Formosa agariphila KMM 3901: one gene and its partner. The protein of the gene in region 1 interacts with the protein of each later gene in a pairwise test. Links are inferred from orthologs where the notes say so. Each region holds a gene or a part of one and is shown in the gene's direction. Other genes may lie near its edges.

Region 1 (10,386 bases):
TGGATCTACTAAACCAAACAAAGTTGAATTAACTTTAGATGGAAGACCATTAACAACAGATCAGTATACTGTAGAAGATGGTAAAGTAAAATTAAAATTTGGTACAGGAAGTGCTGGAGAACATGTTATTGAAGGGAAATTAACATTCTTACAAGATGGTGAGTCTGTAGAAGTTCCTGTAAAATCTACATTCGCTACAATTCCAATGCCAAATGCAGCTACTATTTCAGCAGATAAAATGAATGTAGTTTATCGTGGTGTTGCTAACCCAATGACTATTTCTTTCGCAGGTATTGCAGACAATAAAGTTAATGCAAGCGCACCTGGTTTAAAGAAAGGTTCTGGAGTTGGTAAATATGTAATGAATCCAGGTTCTGGAAGAGAAGTTACTATTAACGTAACAGGTACTTTACCTGACGGTAAACCAGTATCTGATAAAGCAACATTCAGAATTAAAGATATTCCAAGTCCAACAGGAACAATTCGTGGAGAAGATGGCAATGTTTCTATGCAACGTAACAGTTTAGAAATTGCTACTATTGGTGCGAAGTTAGACGATTTCGATTTCGATTTACCTTTAAGTGTAACATCGTTTAAAATTAAAATCCCTGGACAACCAACTATTACAGTAGGAGGAACTAAACTTAATAGTAAAGCTGCAGCTGCTTTACGTAAAGCAAGACGTGGTGATGCTGTAACAATTTTCGATATTAAAGCTCAAATTAGCGGAAATTCATCGTACAAATTGAAAAAAGTATCTCCAATTTTAATCGAGCTTTCTAACTAATTAAAATTTTAAGCATCTCGAAATAAAGATATGCACAACATTTTAAATTTATAGACAATGAATTATAAAAGTTTTTTATTAACCCTAAGTTTCATCTTGGTTGCTTCTGCTTCTTTCGCTCAAGCAAACATATTAAATGCAAAAAGTCCTGATGAAATTGGAGAGAGAACTGATGCTCAAAAAGCATTAGATAATGATAAACCATTAGAATATGGTTATGTAGACGATCGTGACTTATTGTTTTCTAAGATGGTTTGGGAAAAAGTTGTGTTAGACGAGCGTGTAAACTTTCCGTTATATTATCCAGTAGATACTAATAACATTGGTAGTAACAGACGTTCGCTTTATGATGTGCTTTTAAGAAGTATTAAAAAAGGTGAAATCAAAAATATTTACGACGATTCTTATTTTACAACAAAAAGAACCTTAGGAGATATTCAAGATGCCTTAGCTCTAGTAGATACAACAGATATTGGTTTCGAGCAATATAATGCTGAAGGTACTGTTGATGCACAATACATTAGAAAAAGAGAAATCTCTGCCTACGATATTACTGAATATTGGATTAAAGGATTATGGTATTTCGATAAGCGTCAGTCTGAGTTAAAATACCGTTTATTAGGTATTGCTCCGGTAGCTCCAGATGTTAACTTCATCGATTCAGATACTCCAGAATTAATTCCATTATTTTGGGTATTCTATCCAGATGCACGTCAGGTGTTACATGAAGCTAAAGCCTTTAATGGTAGTAATAGCGCCGTGCCATTTTCTTTCGATCATATCTTAAACTCTAGACGTTTTAATGGATATATCTTTAAAGAAGAGAATGTATTTGGAGATCGTAAGGTTGAAGAATATATCGCTGATAATGCTTTAATGCAATTATTAGAATCTGATAGAATTAAAGAAAATATTAGAAACTTTGAATTAGATATGTGGTCTTACTAACATCACAACATCTTATCTTATAAAAAAGGCTCGCAATTTGCGAGCCTTTTTTGTTTACTCATATTTTAAACACTGTATCTTTGCAGCATGAAAGAAGTAGATTATTTAATTGTAGGATGTGGGTTTGCAGGCGTGTCTTTTATAGAAGAAGCAAAAGCTAATAATAAATCGGTTTTGGTTTTCGATGATCAATCGCAACGATCGTCAACTGTAGCTGGAGGTATGTATAATCCTGTTGTTTTAAAACGATTTACTGCAGTTTGGAAAAGTCAGGAGCAATTAGACTTAGCATTGCCATTTTACAAAAATCTAGAGGCTAAATTAGGTGTTAATTTAGATTATAAGCTTCCTGTTTATAGACGTTTTGTATCCTCAGAAGAACAAAACAATTGGTTCGCAGCTTCCGATAAACCTAATGTAGGCGAATTTATTTCTACTAAACTAATTAAGAATACAAACCAAGCCATTGCTGCCGATTTTGGTTATGGCGAAGTTTTACAAACAGGTCGAATAGATTCAGCTTTACTGATGTCGTCTTATAGAGCCTATTTAAAATTGAACGATGAGTTGAATGAAAGTAGCTTTCAGTATAACGATTTAGAAGCTACAGACACTGGATATATCTATCACGATGTTAAAGCTAAACATGTGGTTTTTGCTGAAGGTTTCGGACTAAAACAAAATCCGTTTTTTAATTATTTACCTTTACATGGCTCTAAAGGCGAATTACTTATAATCCATGCGCCTGAATTAAAAATGGAATACTTATTAAAATCTAGCGTATTTGTAATGCCATTGGGCGACGATTTATATAAAGTAGGTGCAACTTACGAAAGAGAAGATAAAACCAATGCCATTACTGAAGCGGGAAAAAATCAGTTATTAACTAAGTTAAAAACATTTTTAAACTGCGATTTTACTATTGTAGATCAGGTAGCAGGTATTCGTCCTACTGTAAAAGATAGAAGACCTTTGGTAGGAGAACATCCAAAACATAAAAATATGTACATATTAAATGGTTTAGGTTCACGCGGCGTTATAATAGGGCCTTACGTATCTAAGGCGCTATTTAATAGTATTGAAAATAATGGAGATTTGGATCCTGTTATAGATATTAAAAGATACCAAGACGCCTAATGCTCTTGTTTCTTTACTAAGTCTTTGTTATAGCTCATAAACATATTTATCCAAATATTTCGAGACCAACGCATAATTATAGGAGTAAAAATAATTAGTGTACATACAATAGCAATAAAGGCTGTTATAAGTCCGGATCCTAAAAATAAATGGCTAATAACAAAAGCTGCAACCGCAAAAGCTATTCCTACCGCATAACTTACGTACATTGCGCCATAAAAGAAAGACGGTTCTATTTTATATTTAGTATTACAATGCGAACAATGTTCGTGCATTTTTAAAGTGTCCTTAAGTACATACGGATTTTTATTCACGTACATAGATTCTTGATGACATTTAGGGCAAGCGCCAGTGAAAATACTATATAGTTTCGAACCTTTTGAAAACATTTTATTTAATGTATTTTTGCAATCAATTTTAAAACACAAACTTAAGATTTTATCACCTAAAGTTTGGTAACATTTGTAACAATTCTATGCTTAACATTCATAATTTATCTATTTCATTTCAGGGTGAATATTTATTCGAAGAGATAACCTTTAAACTTGGTCAAGGAGACCGCGTAGGTTTAATTGGTAAAAATGGTGCCGGAAAATCTACCATGCTGAAAATTTTATCTAAAGATTTAGAACCAGATTCTGGTCAGATTTCTGCCGATAAAGATTTAAAAATAGGATTTTTAAGACAGGACATAGATTTTGTTTTAGGGCGAACCGTTTTAGAAGAAGCTTATCAGGCCTTTACAGAAATAAAGGAATTGGAAGCCAAAATGGAATATATAAACGAACAGTTTGTAAGCCGTACCGATTACGAGAGTGAAGCCTATCACCAATTAATGGTAGATTTAAACGATTTACAACACCAATACGAAATTATTGGAGGTTATAATTACCAAGGAAATACAGAACGTATATTACAAGGTTTAGGGTTTCAGCGTGAAGATTTCGATAAACTTACAGATACATTTTCTGGAGGTTGGAGAATGCGTATAGAACTCGCAAAATTACTACTTCAAAATAACGATATTTTATTACTCGATGAGCCTACAAACCACTTAGATATTGAATCTATTATCTGGTTAGAAGGATTCTTAAAAAATTATCCAGGAGCAGTCGCTATAGTATCACACGATAAGATGTTTTTAGATAACGTTACCAATAGAACCATAGAAATTTCATTAGGTCGTATTTACGATTACCCGAAAGCCTATTCTCAATTCTTAGTGTTAAGACAGGAAATTAGAGACCAGCAAATCGCATCTCAGAAAAATCAGCAAAAGCAAATCGAGCAAACCGAAAAGCTTATTGAGAAATTCCGTGCCAAAGCATCTAAAGCAACCATGGCACAATCGCTAATTAAAAAATTAGATAAGATTGATCGTATTGAAGTCGATGAAGATGATAACAGCGTCATGACCTTAAACTTCCCTGTTTCGGTGACACCTGGAAAAGTGGTTGTAGAGGCTAACGATATTGTTAAAGAATATGGCGATAAGAAAGTGCTTCAAGGTGTTAGTTTACATATTGAACGCGATAGTAAGACCGCTTTTGTTGGACAAAACGGACAAGGGAAATCGACACTTGCTAAAATTATAGTAGGTGAGTTAGAACACGAAGGCCACTTAAAACTAGGCCACAATGTACAAATCGGGTATTTCGCACAAAATCAAGCAGAATATTTAGATGGTAATAAAACTGTTCTAGATACCATGATTGATGCTGCTAATGAAAAGAACAGAAGTAAAGTTCGTGATATTTTAGGATCTTTTTTATTTAGAGGAGAAGAAGCCGATAAGTACGTACGAGTATTATCTGGAGGGGAAAGAAACCGTTTAGCATTAGCTAAGTTAATGTTGCAGCCTTTTAATGTCTTGGTAATGGATGAGCCTACCAACCACTTAGATATTAAATCTAAAAACGTGCTTAAAGACGCTTTAAAGCGTTTTGAAGGGACTTTACTTTTAGTCTCTCACGATCGTGATTTTCTTCAGAATTTAACAGATAAAGTAGTCGAGTTTAAAGACCATAAATTAAAGGAGTATTTAGGTGATGTCGATTTCTATTTAGAGGAGCGTAATGTTCAGAATCTAAGAGAAGTTGAAAAACGAAATGTAGTAAAAGAACAGCCAAAAGAAAAGAAAACAGCAAGCTACGAAGATCAGAAAAAACTTAAATCTTTAAATAATAAGTTGAGTAAGATTGAATCTCAAATCAATGAGTTGGAGCGTGATGTGAAAAAATCCGATTTAGAATTGGCTAATAATTATGATGAAGTTTCTGCAAAACCAGACTTTTTCGACATATATAATAAGAAGAAAAAGAAGTTAACCGCACTAATGTCATCATGGGAAGATGTGCAAATGGAAATCGAGGAATTTGAGTCTTAAAATCTAGTGCATTTCGTCGAATAATTTTGTCTTTAATCAGGAATTAAGTTAATATTGTTATTCTAATAGTACATAACCTACTTAACCTATGAAAGCAATTTTACTCTCAGTAATGTGCTTACTTGCTCCCCTTTTTGCCTCAGCGAGTATCCCATTAAACGAAAAAAAAGCACTTGTTAATTTATATTATGCCACCGATGGCGAACATTGGAATATTCCTTGGGATTTAAACAGCCCTGTAGAACACTGGCATGGTGTAACCATTAGTGATGACCATGTGGTAGCACTTAATCTCCCTAGCAATAATTTAAAAGGGGAATTGCCTGCAAGTATTAGTGAATTAAGATATTTAAAAGTACTCAATTTAGCATCAAATAGATTGGGTGGAACAATACCAAGGTCTATTGGTACTTTAAGAGATTTAACAAGTTTAGAGTTATTTTTAAATGAGTTTGTAGGATTTTTACCTGTTGAAATAGGAAACCTTGACCAACTTGAGTTTTTAAGTTTATATCACAATAAATTTAAAGGGAATATACCATCTACGTTTGTCAATTTAACTAAACTAGAAATCCTACAATTAGGAAGAAATCGTTTTTCAGGATACTTTCCAAAGCAATTATGTAACCTTAAAAACTTAGAACATTTAAGTTTACATGATAATGAGTTTGAAGGTGATTTACCTGTAGAATTAGGCGAATTAAGCAACTTAGAAGAACTTATTATTACTAATAATAAATTTACTGGATATTTGCCAACTAGTATAGGAGACTTAAACAAGCTTAATATTTTTATGGTAAATAAAAATAACTTTAACAAAGAGTATTACAGTTTCCAAGATCATATGCCTAAAGGCTATTTATCTTTAGAAACAGAACCTGCTACAGTTATTACCGATCACAATTAAGAGGTTTAAAACGTAAATGTATATATTGCACATATGTACGAACACTTTTTTACATGTCCGCATTGTTGGGAAACCATATCTATGTTATTAGATACAGGAGTTGCTAAGCAAAAATATATTGAAGATTGTGAAGTCTGTTGTAATCCTTTAGAGATTTATACCGTTTTTTTAGAAGGTGAACTATCAGATTTTCAAGTGAATATAATTTGATTTAAAAGTTTTTCAAAATAATGCTTGGTATATCAAAAAAGGGTCGTATATTTGCAGTCCGAAACAATTAGGTCAGTAGTTATGAACTGAGAGTTAAAAGCTAAGTTAGTTGTTTTAGGATTTATATCGCGGGATAGAGCAGTAGGTAGCTCGTCGGGCTCATAACCCGAAGGTCACTGGTTCGAGTCCAGTTCCCGCTACTAAGTTTACAAGGCTTCACAGAAATGTGAAGCCTTTTTTTATGTCTAATAATTTGAATACGTATCATAGATTTATGTCGCTATAATAAGGGAGAAGAGGGTTATTTGCTTATTTAAATAGAGCTAATTGTTATTCCTATCACCTTTTAATGCTATGTGCACCCTTATTTTAATTAAATTTGATTTTCTCTACAAAACATACAAATGCACAGAATTATCTTTTTAATTTTATTTATATACTGTAATGGAGGTTATTCCCAGACACCATCAGAGACTTTAATTGACAGCTTAAGCTTAACCCAGGATCCATTAAAAAAAATAGAACTATGTAAAACAATTGCTGATGAACTTACAGATAGTGATTGGGAGAAGGCGATTATATACTTAGATTTTGCTGAAGAAGAAGCTCAGGATACAAAACATTCACAACTTAATTTAGCATCTGTTTATGTCGCAAAAGGAGAACTTTATGCCTCTAAAGATTTACTAGATATAGCTCTAGATTATTTTCTGAAAGCTCAAGAAATTTATAAAGCTAAAAATAATGAAGTTGAAGTTGTTAAAATTGAACATTATTTGGCTCTAATCTATGCACAATTTAATAATAAGGAAAAGGCACTTCATTACTTTTTTAAATTATATGATTATCAAGTAAAAAATAATGATTCTATTAAGATAGTTAAGATTTTAAATAATATTGGAACGTTATATATAAAGGAGGATTTAGATTCTGCATTGTATTACTTTAATAAAGGAAAACAAATTGTTAGAACGTTAGACAATCATGACTTATTAGGGTACATTACAACTAATTTAGGACGAGTTTATAGCTTAAAAGGAGATACAATTCAGGCTAATACGTATTTTTCTAAAAGCATCAAGTTAACGCAAAATACTTCCAATAAGAAGTTTAAACTATTTGCATTTGGCGCTTATTCCAAATATAGTCTGCAAGAAAAACAGTATGATAGCACCATATATTACGCTAATAAAGCACTTGATTTAAATTCGGATAACGCATACAGTTTTAGTAATCAGAATACCACAAATATTTTGTCTAAGGCCTATGAAGGTAAAGGAGATTATAAAACGGCTGTACACTATTTTAAACGCTACGACCAAATCAGGGATAGTTTAAATGTAGAAGAAAAGGCTGTTAATTTAGAGCGTATAAAATTAGATCAGGACTATAAAATTCGTTCTAAAATAAGTGCCTTAACGGAAGAAAAGAAACGGTTTAAACTTTACATTGCAGGTTTAATACTTCTGCTAGGTACATTAGTATTAGGAATGTTGTTAATTAGGTATAGAAATAGAAATATTAAAAGTCTGTTAGTACAAGAACAGCTTAAAATTAAACATCAGGATTTACACCAAGATTTAGATTTAAAAAATAGAGAGCTTATTGGCAAAGCCATGACAGAAATCCATCGCAAAGAAATCTATAAAAATATCTTAACCGATTTAAAAGCAGTTAAATTAAAGGCTGTTAAAAAGGAAACCCAGCAAGCCATAGATGTCATTTTGCAAAAGCTTCAAAAAGATATGGATTCTGATATTTGGAAAGAATTCGAATTGAGTTTCGAACAAGTTCATAAATCTTTTTTTGAAAATTTAGCTTTACATCACCCCACTTTAACCCCTAAAGATCGCAGACTTTGTGCGCTTCTGTTTATGGATTTAACTACTAAAGAAATTTCTCAAATAACAGGACAATCTTTTAAAACGGTCGAGAATTCACGTACCAGACTTCGTAAAAAATTGGAGTTAACTAATGAAAAAGTAAACCTTTCCACCTACCTGAATAGTCTATCAGTAAATTAAATATAACTTTTTTTAAATTTATATTCATCTGTTAATCAGTATTTTAATTGTCATAAATGTGGTTATGTAGTGGTAGTGTTTAATTGTGTAAGTGTTTTTGTAATACTTCATTTCTTTTCGAATATTGGCTTGCATCATAAATTAGTCTAAAATGTAAATCAACCATACCATGAATCGTAACGAAAAAACAATTAAAGTTCAGAATTTGGAATTAATTTTGAAGGATACCTTTTTAAATAATAAAGTAATATTAAGCATAAGGGAAAAGATAGGTTCAATATTATGTTTAGCCTTTGCTTTAACATTATTTAATTGTGGATCAAGTACAACAGCAACAACTCAGAATACCACAGCAACCACCACCACTACAACTGTAGAAGCTAAAGACAAAGATATTAGCGATAATTTAGATTTAGAAGCTGTTGCTTCTGTGTTTGGTGAGTCTAAAGATTTAGAAGATTTCGAAAAAAGATTAAACAATCCCGAGACTAAAATCTCTAATTTAGATTTAAACGAAGACGGTAAAGTAGATTACTTAAGAGTTGTAAGTTCTGATCAGGGTGATGACAAAGTAGTAACAATTCAATCTGTTTTGGCTAAAGATAAATTTCAAGATGTAGCGACTATAGATGTTAAGAAAGAAAATACGAGTGTTCAGGTCATTGGGAATTCTAGTATCTATGGACCAAACTACTATATTTATCCTGTATATGGAGTAAATCCATTAATAATGGATTGGTTTTGGGGACCGTATTATTCGCCTTGGATTTCTCCTTTTTATTGGGGGTATTACCCACCGTATTTCCGTCCATGGGGGCCTTTCTCTCCATTTGCATATCATAATAATATAATTATACATGTGAATACTAAAAATGTGTATCATCATACTAATTTTGACCATCATCATGGTAATATGAATAATAATCATAATAAAAATGATCATTTTTCAAATTCTGCCAAACAAACATTTCAACAACGAAATCCTGGAAATTATAATAAACATAGCTTAGATTTAAACCGTGGAGGTACGTTTACAAGATCTAATTTTGGAGGTGGATTTCATGGAGGTGGAGGTTTTAGGAGATAATGACCTTAATGTAAACATGACTTTATTTCTATTTTAAAGTATGTAATAACTCCTTTAATTTTTAAAATTGAATTTAATCCTAAGACCAAGTATTTATCTTGTCCATTTAAATTCTTTTTTTAAAAGCATCTTTTTAATCTATCTTTGATATGTTAAGGAAAACTTAAAATATGAGTAGCTTTAAGTACGATAATTCAAAAAATAAAATATTTTTATTGACAAATATTTTTTTAATTAATTGATTATTAGGTTCTTTAGTGGGAAATGTTTTTTGTGTTTCAAAAGAAATGCATGTTTTTTATACGTGTTAATCAATAACTATCAACCAATAACTAATTATGAAACTAACGCTATTAAGAGTAATCGTGTTATCTGTATTTTGTCTTGTAACGTCAAATTCTTTTGCTCAGGACGCAACTAAATCAACTAAAAAAGAAACCAAAGAGGCTAAGAAAGCAGCTAAAAAAGCGAAGAAGGAAGCTCCGCCAGAAAAAGGAACCATATACTTTTCGCCAGTACCAGTTATTGGTGCTAATCCTGCCTTTGGATTTATATACGGGGCAGGTGCCTCTGTGAGTGGTTTTTAGGGTGAACCTGAAACGACAAAAATTTCTAATGCCCTATTAGGTGTTGCATTTACCACTAAAAGTCAAACTATAATCACATTAAAATCTACTATTTATGGAGAAGATAATAATTTTATCGCATTAGGAGATATTAGATATTTACAATCGTCTCAACCCACTTGGGGATTGGGAACGGGGCCACAAACGTCTAAACTGGCTTCAAATGATTTTGGTTTCGATGATGGTTCTATAGAAGGAAATTCTGAAGCAGATATGCTAGAATTCAATTTCTTCCGTTTTTATCAAACTTATCTAAAGAAAGTGAGTGATAAAG
Region 2 (10,709 bases), 310 kb from region 1 along the record:
AGTTGCGATTTGAAATTTAAGTTGTTGCTCGGTATCAATTAAATTCTCATTTGCTATCTCTAAATCTATTCTAGCTTGTTGTGTTGCGGCAGAACGTCCTAAAGAACTAAAAATAGGAATACTTAAATTCACACCAAACATTGAAGAACCGTACCATTTTTGATTGTTATTAAAAAAGCCAAAATCTTCGCCGAAAGCGCTATACCCACCATTTACAAAGGCGCTTAGTGTTGGCATCCCATCACTCATAGCTAATTTTACGAATAAATCTTTTGTTTCCACATCGTTTTCGGCAATACGATAATCGATGGTGTTTTCTACACTTTCGTCGGCAGCCAACGCTTCTAAAGATGTGTATTGTAAAGCTAGAACTTCAAGGTCGTCTGTAAGCGTTGTATCTGTATTTAAATCGATACCTAATGTGATGTTTAACATTTGATACGATAACACATTTAAACGTTTTACATTGTTTAAATCGCTAATTAAACCAGACAATGTAATTTTAATTTGTTCTACACTTTCTTCTTCTTCTAGACCATTTTCAAATGTTTTTTGAATTTCATCTAAATTAGATTCTAGTATGGCTTTATTACTTTCTAGAATCTGTAGACTTTCTTCTGTTAGTAATACATTTCCGTAGGCATTTATTACTGCTTTACGTACTTCAAGGTCTGTTTTGACTTTAGAATTTTCAGAAATTTCTAAATAGACTTTTGCGGCTTGTAAACCTACAATGTACGACCCGTCGAACAATAACTGGTTTAAAGTAGCCATAGCGCCAATGTTTTGTTTAGGGCTAAATTCTACTGGAATAAATGTACCTGCAGGGCCTCCTGCAATTTCTCCTGGAAGTAACGATACTTGTTGTTTAATCCAGTTTTGATAATCGACATTAGCACTAATTTGTGGTAAACCCGTAGCTGTAGTTTCCCATTTTTGCTCTTCGGCGATTTCTATGTCTCTAGCAGCATTTTTTACTGTTCTGTTATGTATTAAGGCATAATCTATGGCCTCTTGTAAACTAAAGGCAACGGGAGTCTCTTGAGCGAAGACCGCAACATTTAGACATAAACTAAATAATATGATTAGTTTGTTTCTCATTATTGGATTTTTGATTGTTGTGTTTTTTTATTTAAAAAATCTAAGCCCTTAGGGGTACAAATTCCTCTTAGATGGTATTCTAGGTAGTGACTAAGTGAGTCTTCTAAGTTGAACTGATCTGTAGGGAATATTTCGTTATCCTTCATAGAGCCCATAGCACTGAAGTATATTCTAGAAATAAAATCTACATTTAAGTTCGTTCTATAAAGTCCAGCATGTATACCGCGATTTAAATTATCGCTAACACATTTATTCATCGCTTCAAATTGTTTTTGTTTTACAATGGAATAAATTTTTGGATAGTATTTTTTAAACTGATATTCTATAGATATCTTTTGGTTTTTCATGTGACTGATGATAAAATCCTTGGTGTTGAAAAGTTCGTCAATAGGATTGGCTTCTAACTTAAAGATATCATCAATCGATTCAGAAATACATTCAAATTTGAAAATAGCAGTTGCTTCAACGAGCTTTGTTTTTGTTGCGAAATATTGGTAAATGGTTTTTTTAGAGATTCCCATCTCGTTCGCAATATCGTCCATAGTTACACTCTTAAATCCTAGATTCGAGAATAACTCTGCCGATTTCATTATTATTTTGTTTTTCATTCGCTTTTAAATTCGGTGCAAATATAGACAAGGAAACTTTAGAAACAAATAAAGTTTCCAAAGTTTTAATGCTATGTTAACATTGACTAAACACTTTGCTATTATTTCGTTTATTCTGTTATTTTTGTCCTATGCAAAACATACTATTTTATCAAGAGGAATTTATTTCCTTCTTAAAGGACTATAAAACGGATAGAGAGCCGCAATCTTTATACGAACCGATAACTTATATCTTAAATTTAGGTGGAAAGCGTTTAAGACCTGTTTTAACATTAATGTCTGCCGAAATCTTTAACACCGATTATAAGCTTGCGCTTAATGCAGCTTTAAGCATAGAGGTGTTTCATAACTTCTCGTTAGTGCATGACGATATTATGGACGATGCGCCTTTACGTCGTGGAAATCAAACGGTTCACGAAAAATGGGATGTTAATACAGGGATTTTATCTGGAGATGCGATGTTAATTATGGCCTATCAACTGTTCGAAAATTACGAGCCTGAAGTCTTTAGAGATTTAGCAAAGTTATTTAGTAAAACAGCTTTAGAAGTTTGCGAGGGTCAGCAATACGACGTCGATTTCGAAAATCGTGATGATGTTACAATTCCGGAATATTTAAAAATGATTGAGTTTAAAACCGCTGTTTTGGTAGGTGCTGCCATGCAAATGGGAGCGATCGTAGCTAGGGCTTCGGAAGTAGAACAGCAAGGGATTTATAGTTTTGGTAGAAATTTAGGAATTGCCTTTCAATTACAAGACGATTATCTGGATGCTTTTGGAGACCCAAAAACATTTGGAAAACAAGTAGGAGGAGATATAATAGAGAATAAAAAAACCTTCTTATATTTAAAAGCATTAGAGTTTTCTGAAGCCGAACAGCAGCAAGAACTTCAAGATTTGTTTAGTATAAGTCCAACAGACAGTAATGATAAGGTTCAGTCTGTAAAAAATTTATTTCTTAGTAGTGGCGCTGCAGATGCTACAACTAAAGAAATTGAAAACTATACAAAACAAGCCTTTTCTGTGTTAGAGACTTTAGATATAAGTACAGATAAAAAGAATTTATTAAAAGCCTTTGGTGAAAATTTAATGACCCGTAAGGTTTAAACGTCTGTTGTGAAAAATTTAGAAACTATACAAGACTTGTTGAATACATCGTTGCAATACGAGTTATACGGTAATTTGGTATTTCAACTTAATAAAGATTTCCGGTTGGCAAATGTCGATTTCGATGTGGAGCAAACTATTCTTCCAGACGAATTAAAACTTCAGCTTCATGAAGCCGTGTATCAGTTAATTCAAAATGCTTTTGCTGAATATTTAAATCTGCTGTACATTATTGATGTTTCTGAGGAGCAAATTAAAACTTTAGATGGTAGCGATACCTTAAAGTTGTCTGAAGAAGTTGCGTTTCTAATACTGAAACGCGAATGGCAAAAAGTGTGGTTTAAACATCAATATAAATAAGAATTAGAACCTAGTATTGAATAATAGGTTCTTTACTTTAAGTTGTCTTATCTATATATACCAGAATAATGTATTAACATATTTCTAAATTAAGGGAATCTATGTATAATAAGGATTTTGGTTAAAACATATTAAAGACAGCGCCTAATAACCAATATAAGATTAGGAATACAACAACTGTTCCAATACAACCGCATTTTCCGCCACCTATTTTTTTAGCGCCCCAAGCAGCTCCAATAATTCTGAGTAGTTTTTCCATGTTTTTATTTTTTCTGAAAACTACAAAATTAAAATTCTAGAAATTAACCCAATCGGTTAGAAATATACTCTAATAAATGGTGCCCATGGTGAAGCGTAGATACTCTTATAATCATCGTAAAGTACATCGTAACGCACACCAACGGTTACATGGTTAGTTTGGTAACCTATACCAAGAAGTAGTGCTGGAGACCAGTATTTTTCATCTTGATAAAGTATTAAGTCGTTGTCGTATTTTCTATTTACATGTAATTGTTGGTATTCAGCAGAGAGTTGAATATTTGGTATCGGGTTAAAAAGGCCCGTAAGTGTACCACCAAGAATAGTCGATTTATAAAAATCTTTTTGAGAGTTGTAAGTAAAGTTTAATCCGGCACCAAAAGCAAATTGAGGATTGACTTGATAGATGGCAGAAGGCTCTAAGGTTCCGCTAAAAAAATTACTCCCAAAACTTAGTCCAATACCTCCTCCAAATTTAATATTATCTGAAAAACTTGCGGTTTGTGCAGAAATATTCTTAAAACACAATGTAAATATTAGGATTAAGATTGTGTTATTAATAATAAATGAGTTGTTTTTGGTCATAGTTCGAAAAAAAAGTGAGTAAAATACTGTTATAAATATAATAAAATTACACCTAAGTTTAGTAAAAATTGTATTTTTGACAAAATTTTGTCAAAGCGAGAATTTCTCAAATAATATAATGGATAAATATTCCTTTTTAAACGCAGCACCCACAGCATACTTTGCTGAACTATACGACCAATACTTACAAAACCCTGATTCTGTAGAGCCTAGTTGGAGAGCTTTCTTTCAAGGTTATGATTTTGGTAGCGAAAACGATATCGTAGACGAAGAACAAATGGAGAATTTCTCCTGCGATCACGTCTCAGAAAATCTAACTAAAGAATTTCAAGTTGTTCAATTAATCGCTGGTTACCGTACCAGAGGACATTTGTTTACTAAAACAAATCCTGTTCGCGATCGTAGAACCTATTCGCCAACACTGGCTTTAGAAAATTTCGGATTATCTAATAGCGATTTAAACACTGTTTTTTCAGCAGGTGAAATCTTAGGTATCGGCTCTCAAACGCTACAAGAAATTATTAATCATTTAGAAAAAATATACTGCGATTCTATTGGTATAGAATACATGTATGTTAGGAACCCAGAGCGTAAAGCTTGGATTCAGAGCAAACTAAATGTTAATGATAATCAGCCTAACTTCGATGCGAATCAGAAAAAGCATATACTTAAAAAGTTAAACGAAGCGGTTTCTTTTGAAAGTTTCTTACACACTAAATACGTTGGTCAGAAACGTTTCTCACTAGAAGGTGGAGAATCTTTAATTCCAGCACTAGACGCAGTAATTGAAAAAGCAGCAGATTATGGTGTAAAAGAATTTGTAATGGGTATGGCTCACCGTGGTCGTTTAAGTACACTTACAAATATCTTTGGTAAATCGGCTAAAGACATCTTTAGTGAATTCGATGGTAAAGATTACGAAGAAGAAATCTTTGATGGTGATGTTAAATATCACTTAGGTTGGACAAGTAATCGTGAAACCAATAGCGGAAAAAAAATAAACTTAAATATTGCGCCTAATCCATCTCACTTAGAAACGGTTGGAGCAGTAGTAGAAGGTATTGTACGTGCTAAACAAGACGACAAGTATTCAGAAGACCCATCTCAAGTACTACCTATAGTAGTTCATGGTGATGCTGCTATAGCAGGTCAAGGTTTAGTTTACGAAATCGTGCAAATGGCACAATTAGATGGTTATAAAACTAACGGTACACTTCATATTGTTGTAAATAACCAAATCGGGTTTACAACAAACTATTTAGATGCACGTTCTAGTACGTATTGTACAGATGTTGCTAAAGTAACATTATCGCCAGTATTACACGTAAATGCAGACGATGTTGAAGCTGTTGTACACGCAACATTATTTGCATTAGATTTTAGAATGCACTTTAAACGCGATGTGTTTATAGATTTATTAGGATATAGAAAGTATGGGCACAACGAAGGTGATGAACCTCGTTTTACTCAGCCTAAACTATATAAAGCTATTGCTAAACATAAAAACCCGAGAGATATTTATGCAGAGAAATTAATCAATGCAGGAATTATCGATAAGGACTATGTTAATAAATTAGAAGCCGATTATAAGGCGAGTCTAGAAGAAGAATTAGAAGATTCTAGAAAAGAAGACAAAACGGTAATTACACCGTTTATGCAAGATGAGTGGCAAGATTTTGTTCGTGTAACCGAACAAGATATGATGAAACCTGTAGATACTACAGTATCTAAAGATAAATTAACTCAAATTGCAGGTGTAATTTCAGAACTACCTTCAGAAAAAAAATTCATTCGTAAAATTGAACGTCTAGTGCAAACTAGAAAAACAATGTTCGAAGAAGATAGATTAGATTGGGCTATGGCAGAACATTTAGCTTACGGAACACTTTTAGAAGAAGGTTTCGATGTTAGAATGTCTGGTCAAGATGTAGAGCGTGGTACATTCTCTCACCGTCACGCTGTAATAAAAGTAGAAGACAGTGAAGAAGAAGTTGTATTGCTAAATAATTTAAGCGACACACAAGGTAAATTCTTTATTTATAATTCATTGTTATCAGAATATGGTGTTGTAGGTTTCGATTATGGTTATGCTATGGCGAGTCCAAAAACACTAACTATTTGGGAAGCACAGTTTGGAGATTTCAGTAATGGAGCACAAATTATGTTAGACCAATATATTTCTGCAGCAGAAGATAAGTGGAAACTTCAAAACGGATTGGTCATGTTGTTACCTCATGGTTATGAAGGTCAAGGTGCAGAGCACTCATCGGCACGTATGGAGCGTTATTTACAATTATGTGCAAAAGACAATATGTTTGTTGCAGATTGTACTACACCTGCCAATATCTATCATTTGTTACGTAAACAAATGAAATCTAACTTTAGAAAACCATTAATTGTTTTCACACCTAAGAGTTTATTACGTCATCCAAAAGTAGTATCTACTGTAGATGAATTTGCAAACGGAAGTTTCCAAATGTTAATAGATGATGCAGAAGCAAAAGCAGATAAAGTAAAATCACTTGTTTTTGTAACTGGTAAATTCTATTACGATTTATTAGAAGTAAAAGAAGCGGAAGGAAGAGATGATGTAGCATTGGTGCGTATAGAACAATTATTCCCATTACCAGCAACGGCTATGAGAGAAACAATTGCAAAATACAGTAATGCAGAAGAAATAGTTTGGGCACAAGAAGAACCTAGAAATATGGGAGCTTATGCACATATGCTAATGCATTTTGAGGAAGCTAAATCATTTAGATTTGTAGCTAGACGCCCTTACGGTGCACCAGCAGCGGGTAGTTCTACACGATCTAAACGCCGTCATAAAGAAGTAATCGATTATGTTTTCGATAAGACAAAAAACAACCAACGATAATTTATAAAATAAGATTAAACTAAAATATTGAACGATGATTTTAGAAATGAAAGTACCTTCTCCTGGAGAGTCAATCACAGAAGTTGAAATAGCAACATGGTTAGTACAAGATGGTGATTATGTAGAGAAAGATCAAGCAATTGCTGAGGTTGATAGTGATAAAGCAACACTAGAACTTCCTGCTGAAGAAAGCGGAATTATAACGCTTAAAGCAGAAGAAGGAGATGCTGTTGCCGTTGGTGAGGTTGTATGTTTAATAGATACAAGTGCTGCAAAACCAGAGGGTGATGCACCAGCAGAAACTAAAAAAGAAGAAGCTCCTGCTCCAAAGGCAGAGGCTCCTAAAGCAGCTCCTGTTGCAGAAAAAACATATGCTTCTGGTACAGCAAGCCCTGCCGCTAAAAAGATTTTAGCAGAAAAAGGTATGGATGCTGCGAGTATAGTGGGTACAGGTAAAGCTGGTCGTGTAACAAAAGAAGATGCTGTTCAAGCTAAACCATCTATGGGAACTCCAACTGGAGGAAATAGAGGAGAGTCGCGTTCTAAATTATCTATGTTACGCCGTAAAGTTGCAGAACGTTTAGTGGCTGTTAAAAATGAAACAGCAATGCTTACTACGTTTAACGAAGTAGACATGTCGCCAATTTTTGCTTTAAGAAACGAATATAAAGAAGCGTTTAAAGCAAAACATGGTGTTGGTTTAGGATTTATGAGTTTCTTTACTTTAGCAGTAGTTAGAGCATTAGAAATGTATCCTGCTGTTAACTCTATGATGGACGGTAAAGAAATGTTGTCTTACGATTTTTGCGATATTAGTATTGCGGTATCTGGACCAAAAGGACTAATGGTTCCTGTAATTAGAAATGCAGAAAACTTAAGTTTTAGAGGTGTTGAGGCTGAAGTAAAGCGTTTAGCACTTCGTGCAAGAGATGGTCAGATTACAGTAGATGAAATGACTGGTGGAACATTCACTATTACAAATGGTGGTGTGTTTGGAAGTATGTTATCTACGCCTATAATTAACCCACCTCAAAGTGGAATTTTAGGAATGCACAACATTGTAGAGCGCCCAGTTGCTGTAGATGGTCAAGTGGTTATTAGACCAATTATGTATGTTGCGTTATCTTACGACCATAGAATTATTGATGGTAAGGAAAGTGTAGGATTCTTAGTTGCTGTAAAAGAAGCTTTAGAAAATCCACAAGAATTCTTAATGAATAACGATGTTAAGAGAGCTTTAGAATTATAGAGCGAACTTAATTTTTTGATTATAAATATAAAAGGGCAATCGTGAGATTGCCCTTTTATATTTAAGTTTTTACAAGTTTAACACTAATAAGTTTAGTCCAATAATTATTAAAGCAAGAATACATAGGCCTATAATAAGTGAAAAGAACTGAGGTTTGATTTTATCGTCCATAAGTCAAAGTAATTGTAGTCTTAGAGCAAATTTGAAAATCTGGTCGGTTAAGTTGGTTGTTTTCGTATTATAGTTAGTTTGTTGTAAAAGTGGTCTAAAAAAAACTCTGCACCATTACAATGCAGAGTTCTCTAAATAATTCTCCCTAAGAACTAATTAATAGCACTATAAAGGTATGAGATATTATTCTTTTAAAAAATACGTGGTTATACGTATTTTTATAAAATGTCTTTATTATTGGTCGCCCAGATAAACAAAGCATTATGTTTTCCTTGTAGTTTTAATTTGTTAACAATGTTGCTTCGGTGCTTGTCTATAGTGCGATAAGAGACATTTAGTATTTCCGAAATTTCTATACTTGTCTTGTTTTGAGAGATAAGTTTTATAATTTTTATTTCTGTTTTTGTTAGCTTATTTAAAGCTTTTAAATCTGTTTCTGTATCCGATTTTTCTAAATTAGGAACAATGTCCTGACTAAAATAAGGTGTATTGTTTCTTACGCTTTCAATACAATTTTCAATTTCTTCTACCGCAAATTCTTTTAAGATGTAGCCGTAAATATTTAATTCTTTAGCTTGTTCGTAGACATCTTGACACTTATCAAAAGTGATTAAAATTATTTTTGTTGAAATCTCATTTTTTTTACAATCGTGGGCAATCTCTAAACCTGTTCTATGTGGCATTCTTATATCTAAAATGGCAATTTCAGGCTTAAGTTTAACAATTAAGTTATATGCTGCTTGGCCGTCTGAAGCTTTTCCAACAATATTATAGTCTATAGAAGTTAGATAATTCGACATACCGGTAAGCATTAATGGGTGGTCGTCTGCTATAACTATTGAAGATTTCATGCTTAGAGAGTATAAATTAAGAGATTTTAAAGATACAAAAATCTTATTTTACTATATCCTTCTTCAAATAAAGATACTTCCGGTCGTAATCTATAATGCCTTTTCCTTTTTTAAGAATATCTGCACCTATAATTCCGTCTACGGGTTTAGAATTATGATTAATTAGAGCAGTATTAACATGAACCATATTAAAGAGAATTAGAGATAATTTATCTTTTTCCCATTTCCCAATTTTTATAATATTCTTTTTAGATAATTGAGTCACCATATCGGTAGCTCCAGCTCCAGCAGCCTTGATTTTAGAATCCTTGACTTTTAAATTAAAACGTTCTATAGCTTCAAAACCAACACAAGAACTAGAAGCACCAGTGTCTAAAATAAACACTCCTTTTTTGCCATTAATTGTTGCTTTTATTTCAAAATGATTCGTTTTAGTTAGTTTTAGTTTAATTTTTACGTAATCTCTACCTAATAAAAATTCTTGGAGTGTAGTCATCTAAAAAAATAATTTAAGCAAAGATAGTAATGTAAAACCATTAATTTTGCAGAATGATTATTACAGACACACACACACATTTGTATAGCGAAGCCTTTGATGAAGATAGACACGATATGATACATCGCGCCATCAATGCAGGAATCACTCGGTTTTTTATTCCCGCTATAGATTCTACGTATACAGAACGTATGCTTCAGTTAAAGCAAGATTTTCCTGAACACACTTTTTTAATGTCAGGTTTGCATCCAACACATGTAAAAGATAACTACAAAGAAGAACTTAGGCATGTAGAAGATGTACTTAGTCAGCATAAATATTATGCTATAGGCGAGATTGGAATCGATTTGTATTGGGATAAATCGACGTTAGGGATTCAGCAAGATGCTTTCAGAAAACAAATTCAACTAGCAAAAACACATAAATTACCTATCGTTATTCATTGTAGAGAGGCGTTCGATGAGGTTTTCGAAATTTTAGAAGAAGAGAAAAGTGATGATTTATTCGGAATTTTTCATTGCTTCACAGGAAATTTAGAACACGCCCAATTAGCTATTTCTTATAATATGAAACTTGGAATTGGAGGCGTAGTGACATTTAAAAATGGTAAAATCGATAAATTTTTAGAAGAAATAGACTTAAAACATATTGTTTTAGAGACCGATTCACCTTATTTAGCACCAACACCACATCGTGGAAAACGAAACGAAAGTTTCTATATTTTAAGAGTAATAGAAAAACTAGCTGAAATTTATCAGATTTCAGAAGAAGAGATTGCAACTGTTACCACTCAAAATTCTAAAGCCATTTTTGGTGTTTAAAGCATATTATGACGAAATCTAGACCAAACATTTTACTTATATACACGGGAGGAACCATTGGTATGGTTAAAGATTTTGAAACAGGAGCCTTAAGAGCCTTCGATTTTAAAAATTTGTTAGATCGGATTCCAGAATTAAAGCAGTTGGATTGCGATATTGAAACCTTTTCGTTTGCAGAACCTATAGATTCTAGTAACATGAACCCGAAATATTGGGTAGAAATTG

What was found.
Region 2: the proteins of BN863_RS02250 (region 1) and BN863_RS00905 interact in binary tests that used the Escherichia coli proteins (3 or more experiments, as listed by UniProt). The link is inferred for Formosa agariphila KMM 3901 from one-to-one orthologs.

What each region holds. Positions count from the first base shown.
Region 1 is NZ_HG315671.1:532,038-542,423, forward strand. What follows is about bases 2,865-5,802. They hold BN863_RS02250 (ABC-F family ATP-binding cassette domain-containing protein), read left to right. Parts: upstream 2,865-3,347; coding sequence 3,348-5,258; downstream 5,259-5,802. Other genes in these bases: BN863_RS02240 (NAD(P)/FAD-dependent oxidoreductase), read left to right, coding at 2,865-2,872; BN863_RS02245 (DUF983 domain-containing protein), read right to left, coding at 2,869-3,261; BN863_RS02255 (leucine-rich repeat domain-containing protein), read left to right, coding at 5,347-5,802. Outside these bases: porM (type IX secretion system motor protein PorM/GldM), read left to right, coding at 1-787; porN (type IX secretion system ring subunit PorN/GldN), read left to right, coding at 845-1,735; more of BN863_RS02240, read left to right, coding at 1,823-2,864; more of BN863_RS02255, read left to right, coding at 5,803-6,165; BN863_RS02260 (CPXCG motif-containing cysteine-rich protein), read left to right, coding at 6,199-6,375; BN863_RS02270 (tetratricopeptide repeat protein), read left to right, coding at 6,780-8,399; BN863_RS02275 (hypothetical protein), read left to right, coding at 8,569-9,486; BN863_RS18660 (hypothetical protein), read left to right, coding at 9,825-10,073; BN863_RS02280 (BamA/TamA family outer membrane protein), read left to right, coding at 10,239-10,386. UniProt on the Escherichia coli protein: Genetic data indicate it may be involved in ribosome assembly or function.
Region 2 is NZ_HG315671.1:226,003-236,711, forward strand. The notes cover bases 3,836-7,096. They hold BN863_RS00905 (2-oxoglutarate dehydrogenase E1 component), read left to right. Parts: upstream 3,836-4,136; coding sequence 4,137-6,896; downstream 6,897-7,096. Other genes in these bases: BN863_RS00900 (porin family protein), read right to left, coding at 3,836-4,018; odhB (2-oxoglutarate dehydrogenase complex dihydrolipoyllysine-residue succinyltransferase), read left to right, coding at 6,931-7,096. In the rest of the region: BN863_RS00875 (TolC family protein), read right to left, coding at 1-1,101; BN863_RS00880 (TetR/AcrR family transcriptional regulator), read right to left, coding at 1,101-1,709; BN863_RS00885 (polyprenyl synthetase family protein), read left to right, coding at 1,841-2,815; BN863_RS00890 (hypothetical protein), read left to right, coding at 2,825-3,175; BN863_RS18580 (hypothetical protein), read right to left, coding at 3,297-3,434; more of BN863_RS00900, read right to left, coding at 3,491-3,835; more of odhB, read left to right, coding at 7,097-8,145; BN863_RS00915 (response regulator transcription factor), read right to left, coding at 8,535-9,167; BN863_RS00920 (retropepsin-like aspartic protease family protein), read right to left, coding at 9,211-9,663; BN863_RS00925 (TatD family hydrolase), read left to right, coding at 9,717-10,484; BN863_RS00930 (asparaginase), read left to right, coding at 10,493-10,709. UniProt on the Escherichia coli protein: E1 component of the 2-oxoglutarate dehydrogenase (OGDH) complex which catalyzes the decarboxylation of 2-oxoglutarate, the first step in the conversion of 2-oxoglutarate to succinyl-CoA and CO(2).